DNA from 2 places in the Paenibacillus sp. sgz302191 genome. Region 2 is predicted to be linked to the other one. Evidence: riboswitches for the same ligand, from Rfam matches in the RefSeq annotation. Region 2 holds a riboswitch; the other holds the start of a gene.

Region 1 (3,207 bases), on a different contig from region 2:
ATAAATCGGCGTATCAAATGAACCAATTCAAAATTCTTGACCTGATTGCCGAAATCCAGACGCATGTCGATCAAGGCATTTCGACGGTGCTTCATGTCAACAGCGATGTGACGACCAGACAGCTTGCGCGCTATTATTTGTACGCTGCCCGCGTCGGGTTAAAATCGCTCTATTACACGCGGACGAACCAGCTCTCCGTTGAAGAGTGCGTCAGCTGTTCGGTGTAACGGGAAGGGGAATGAATACAAGATGACCACCAAGAGAGCCGTCAACTGGAACCGGCCTGACGACGATTTTACGATCACGTTCTGGAATCAAAATATTATGCAGTTTTGGACGGACGAAGAAATTCCTCTGTCTGACGATAAAATGTCCTGGATGACGCTGAACGAAGCGGAGCGCGACCTGTATATGAAAGTGCTGGGCGGGCTTACGCTGCTCGATACGATGCAGGGCGGCGTAGGGATGCCAAGAATTTTGGAGCATGTGGACGGGCTGCAGCGCAAAGCGGTGCTCAGCTTCATGGGCATGATGGAGCAAATTCACGCCAAATCGTACAGCAGCATTTTTACGACGCTGTCTACGACGGAGGAGATCAACGACATTTTCCTCTGGGTGGAGCGAAATCCGTATTTGCAGTTCAAGGCGAATACGATTGCCAAATATTACGACGGCATTCACACCCGCAAGGATCTGTATTTGGCTATGGCGGCATCCGTGCTGCTTGAAAGCTATTTGTTCTATAGCGGCTTTTTCTATCCGCTGTATTTGGCCGGCCAAGGCAAGATGACTAGCAGCGGCGAAATCATCGATCTGATTTTGCGCGACGAAAGCATTCACGGGCTGTATGTGGGCGTGCTTGCCCAGGAAGTGTACGAGGAGCTGACTCCGCAGGAGCAGGACGAGGCTTACGAGACTTTGACCGCGCTTCTGAAGGAGCTTCATGCGAATGAGGAAGGGTACACGGAGGATCTGTACAGCGCGATCGGCCTGGACCGGGAAGTGAAGGCGTTCCTGCGCTATAACGCGAACAAGGCGTTTATGAATCTCGGGCTCGACCCTGCATTCCCGGAAGAGGAGATCAATCCGATCGTGTTGAACGGTCTTAGCACCAAGACGAAGCAGCACGACTTTTTCTCCAAAAAAGGCAACGGCTACGTTCGCACGATTCATGTGGAGCCGCTGAATGACGACGATTTTGTTTTTGACAATTTGTAAGAAAATCTTGTATAAAAATTAATATTCATGTATAGTTATACATTGTATCGAATGTAAGCAGACAATTGCATATTGTGGAGACAGGTGCTCTTGCCCGAACGAATCGTTCTTGGGCTTGAGTTTAAAAGGGAAGTTCGGTGCAAAGCCGACGCGGTCCCGCCACTGTAACAGAAGAGTCGCAGCAAACATCGCCACTGGTTGAATGAATAACCGGGAAGGCTGCTGCCGATGATGACGCTGATAGCCAGGAGACCTGCCTGTTTCAACGACACTGCTTTTACCTACGGGAGATAGGGAGGTGTTAGATGGCAACCGATAAGTATAATCGCGAGGCGTCTTTCCCTTTGTCTTTTTGAGGGAACGACGTCTTTTTTGTGTTCCGCTCAGAAAGTACAAATGAGGAAAACGGAGGCGAGCTTAAGTGGCTGGTGTAATCAAAATTGGCAATTTGGGATATCCGAGAATCGGTGAGGACCGGGAATGGAAAAAAGCGCTGGAGGCGTTCTGGTCCGGTAAAATAAGCGAGCAGGACTTAGTGGCGGAGATGGAGCGGATCCAGCTCGCGCATGTGCAATTTCAAAAATATGCGGGGCTGGACGAAATCCCGGTAGGCGATTTCACTTATTACGATTCGATGCTGGATATGGCGGTCATGTTCGGTATCGTTCCGGCGAGGTTCGCGCATTCGGGAGGGCGCGTGCCGCTTGCCACTTATTTCGCGATGGCGCGCGGGAACAGTCAGGGTGCAGCCTGTGAAATGACAAAATGGTTTAATACGAATTATCACTACATCGTCCCGGAAATCGGGGAGGACGCACCAACGTTAACATACAACAAACCGCTGGAGGCGTACCGCTTTGCCAAGTCCAGGGCGGACGTCGAAGGCAAACCTGTGCTGGTCGGGCTGTACACGTTCCTCAAGCTGTCGAAGGGGTTCGCGGCTTCGCGGCTCGGCGAGAAAGTCGGGCAGTTTTTGCCGGTCTATTTGCAGGTGTTGAAGGAACTGGCGCAAGAGGGCGTCGCTTGGGTGCAGATCGATGAGCCCGCCTTGACGACGAATCCGTCTGCGGAGGAACTTGAGCTTGTGGAGCAAATTTACGGCGCCATCCATCGGGAAGTGCCGGGGTTGAACGTGATGCTGCAGACTTATTTTGAGGCGGTCGAGCATTATGAGCGGGTGGTCCGCTTGCCTGTTCAAGGCATCGGACTGGATTTCGTGCACGATGGCGGGGCCAATTTACGGGCTGTGGAGGCGCACGGATTTCCGGCCGACAAGCGCCTTGGCGCAGGCATTATCGACGGGCGCAACATATGGCGCGCCGACCTGGAAGCGAAGCTGCTGCTGGCGCAAAAGCTTGCGGCACACGTACCGCACGAGCGGCTGGTGCTCCAGCCGTCCTGCAGCCTGCTGCATGTGCCTGTAACCGTTGTGCGGGAAACGAAGCTTCCCGCCGCATTAAAGCAGGCGCTTGCTTACGCCAACGAGAAGCTGGTCGAACTGAGGCTGCTCGGCCAGGCGCTCGCAGGCGGACAGGAATCCGCTGCGGCCGAGTGGCAGTGGAACCGGGAGGCGCTTGCCGGCTTCCGCGCGCTGCCTGAGCGGAACCGCCAGGATGTAGCCGCGCAGTTGGCCGGGCTTGAGGCGGTCTCGCATACGCGCGGTCTGCCGTTTGCCGAGCGCTTTGCGCTGCAAGCCGCTCACTGGAAGCTTCCGCTGCTGCCGACGACGACGATCGGCAGTTTCCCGCAGACGCCGGAGGTACGCAGCGCCCGCCTGAAATGGCGGAAGGGCGAGCTGGACACGGCGAAGTACGAAGCGTTCATCGATCAGGAGATTGCCAGCTGCATCAAGATCCAGGAAGAGATCGGCCTGGATGTGCTCGTCCATGGCGAGTTCGAACGCACGGACATGGTGGAATATTTCGGCGAGAAGCTGGACGGCTTCGCCTTTACGCAGAACGGCTGGGTGCAATCGTACGGCTCCCGCTG
Region 2 (3,207 bases):
GAATCGGGCTTTGTTTTACTTGGTCGGTATGCTTGCGGTCGCGTCAGCGGCTTGTACGGCGCTGCTGCTGGTCCGTATTTACGGGTCGTCGGGCAGTTTTCTGTACAGATGGCTGATTGCGCCGAACTTGATGCTGGCCTGGATTCCGCTGGCGGCGGCGCTGGCCGTTCGTTACTGGTGGCATATGCAGCAAACATTCCGCATCAGACTGCTGATCGGATTGCTGGTATGGCTGCTGTTTTTGCCGAATGCTCCGTATATGTTGACGGATCTGGTGCATTTGACATATTTGAAATCGTCGGTTCCCGTACATTTTGACGTATTGCTGAACGCTTTTACGGCGATTATTGCCCTTTGGGTCGGCTTGTTTGCCTTCTATCTCGTGCACGAAATATGGCAGGGACTGCTTCGCCCGGCCGCAAGTTGGATGTTGGCCGGCGTCTTGCTGCTGCTGTGCAGCGTCGGCGTGTTTTTGGGCCGCTTTTTGCGGTATAATAGCTGGGATTTATTCCGCAAGCCCTGGGCGATCGCGCAAGATTCCTTAAAGCTGCTGGAGCAGCGGGATGCGCTCGTTTTTATCGGCGTGTTTATGCTGGTTCTTAGCTGTTTGTACCTTGTTTTTTACGCTTCTGTCCGATATCGGGCCGCCGCAAAGAACGTTCGTTAAGAAGGAGAGTTTTCATGCCCAAATACGCAAATCTAAGTATCGAGGCAACGCAATTTTTGCAAAATAAAACAGGCAGCACTCACCTGGAATGTTATACATACATCGATCCGGAGCGGACGGAAGAAAGTTTTTTTGTCGTGCGTACGACGAACAAAGTGATTCATGTCGGCTTTTCCGAAATTGCGTACGATCCGGCCGATTACAAGAGTTTGCTGGAAGGTCTCTACCGCTCTGTCTATGAATAATTGCATAGACAATGCATACGATTGATGATAGGATGATTTTAATTGCATATGGATGGAACCAGGTGCTGAATGATACGTTTCATTCAGTTAAAAGGGAAGTCCGGTGAGAATCCGGCACGGACCCGCCACTGTAACGATCGGGCTTTGGAGCAAAGCCTCTCCTTGGCAGCATGTCACTGGGCAATACCCGGGAAGACGCCGGGAGTATGATCGAAGTCAGGAGACCTGCCCGGTTTGAACGACACTTTTGCCCTACGAGGAATTAGGGTGTGTTAGAGGGCGGTTGCTCCTGTGCTTATTGAAAAGACGTTCAAACCAGGCATTTCTAACATGATGTTGTGTTGGAAATGCTTTTTTATTCGTGCAAAAGGTTTTTAGAAAGGGTGATTGCTATGCCGGGGAAATTGCTCGTCATCGGTTTCGGGCCGGGAAGTTTCGAACATATTACGAAGCGGGCGCGCGAGGCTATTCAAGAAAGTGAAATCATCATCGGCTACAATACATATGTCGATCTTATATCCGGCTTGATTTCGGAACAACAAATTGTAAGAACCGGAATGACGGAGGAAGTGAGCCGGGCGCAAGAGGCGGTCAGACAAGCGAAGCTGGGGAAAAAGGTAGCGGTCATCTCAAGCGGAGACGCCGGTGTGTACGGGATGGCCGGCCTTGTCTACGAAGTGTTGATGGAGCAAGGGTGGACGCCAGCGGGCGGCGTCGAAGTTGAAATCATCCCCGGCATCTCGGCCATCAATTCCGCTGCATCCTTGCTGGGCGCGCCTATTATGCACGATGCGTGCACGATCAGCTTGAGTGACCATTTGACGCCGTGGGAGCTTATTGCAAGGCGGGTGGAAGCCGCGGCGCAGGCGGATTTTGTCATTGCGCTGTACAACCCGCGCAGCGGAAGAAGGACGCGGCAAATCGTCGAGACGCAGCGCATTTTGCTTCAGCACCGTTCGCCGCAAACGCCGGTCGGCATCGTCAAGAGCGCATACCGGGATCGGGAGCACGTCGTCGTAACGACGCTGGCCGATATGCTGAATCATGATATCGGGATGCTGACAACGATTATTATCGGCAACTCGGCGACCCAAAATTATGACGGCCTGCTGATAACCCCGCGGGGGTATCAGCGCAAATATACGCTGGGCGCGGAGACGCAGCCGCTCAAGCCGCATCAGCGGCTGCGGGCCGAGGCGGAGCCTTGGGCGCTCGCGCAGGAGGAAGAGGCTCCGGCCGAAGACCGGAGCGAAAGCGCGGGAGCCGCAGCCGGCGGAGAGCCGGCCGTTCGGCAGGCAGCGCAAGCGGCGGCCCAAGCCAGCAGCCCTTTGCAGCTGGCGATGGAGGCGCTGGAGCTGGTTTCCCGGGGCAGCGGCGGCGCTGCGGGGGCTTTGGAGCCGATGGCGTTTACCGCGACAAAGTCGATCTTTGAATTTGCGGTAAGCCCGGGGATCGCAAATAAACGGTTGAGCGCGGCGCAGTTATGCGCGCTGGGCGAAATCGTCGGCGACAGGGGCGACATCGAATATTCGCCGCACCATCAATTGATCGTCCGCATCCAGACGGACAATCCGCAGGATATCACTTCCGAGCTGAGCGAGCTCGGCCTCATGCTTTCGCCGATCGGCGACGTTGCGCAGATTAAAGCCTGCGACTTTTGCAATCTGGAAAAAGGGGAATCGATTCCTTATGCGGAGGCGCTGCATCAAAGAATCGGCAATCTGGAGGTACCGAAGGAGCTGAAAATCGGCTTCAACGGCTGCGGCATGGCTTGCTATGGCGCGGTGCAGCAGGATATCGGCATCGTATACCGGAAGGAAAAGTTCGATTTGTTTTTGGGAGGCAAAACCGTCGGCAGAAACGCGCATCCGGCCCAACCGGTAGCGGAAGGCATCGATCCGTCGGAGCTCGTCGAGCAGGTCGTCAGAATTGTCGAGCGGTACAAGCGGGAAGGGCATCCGAACGAGCGGTTCCACAAGTTTTTTAAACGCGTTAAAGAAATAGAAGGCTACCGCCACCAGGAAGCGCAAGGATTCGTCATTGAAAACGCCGTCTGCGGCGATTAGAACGTTATACCAGCATGTTCGTTTTTTATGGATAGAGCACGGTGAAGTTTTGGGAGGGGATAAAGACATGAATGCTGTCTTGTTTGTAGGGCACGGAAGCCGGGATGAGGAAGGCAATGAGGAGGTCCGGCAGTTTATTGCGGAAATTGCCGGGAAGATGGACGGTTTTATCGTAGAGACTTGTTTCCTTGAATTCGTCGAGCCGACCATCGCTCAAGGAATCGATCGC

The links. Region 2 has a riboswitch for cobalamin ahead of cobJ (precorrin-3B C(17)-methyltransferase). Riboswitches for the same ligand answer to the same signal wherever they lie in the genome.
Region 1: linked by a shared signal. The riboswitch ahead of metE (5-methyltetrahydropteroyltriglutamate--homocysteine S-methyltransferase) and the one ahead of cobJ (precorrin-3B C(17)-methyltransferase) in region 2 are both predicted to bind cobalamin.

The regions. Positions count from the first base shown of each region.
Region 1 covers NZ_JBYLHY010000017.1:74,443-77,649, reverse strand. Annotated here, with positions in the region: gene nrdE (class 1b ribonucleoside-diphosphate reductase subunit alpha) at 1-227, shown strand, start outside; gene nrdF (class 1b ribonucleoside-diphosphate reductase subunit beta) at 250-1,218, shown strand; cobalamin riboswitch at 1,284-1,493, shown strand; gene metE (5-methyltetrahydropteroyltriglutamate--homocysteine S-methyltransferase) at 1,640-3,207, shown strand, end outside.
Region 2 covers NZ_JBYLHY010000013.1:196,453-199,659, forward strand. Annotated here, with positions in the region: gene AC3G2T_RS20145 (DUF1361 domain-containing protein) at 1-667, shown strand, start outside; gene AC3G2T_RS20150 (hypothetical protein) at 682-912, shown strand; cobalamin riboswitch at 956-1,159, shown strand; gene cobJ (precorrin-3B C(17)-methyltransferase) at 1,305-2,978, shown strand; gene AC3G2T_RS20160 (sirohydrochlorin chelatase) at 3,046-3,207, shown strand, end outside.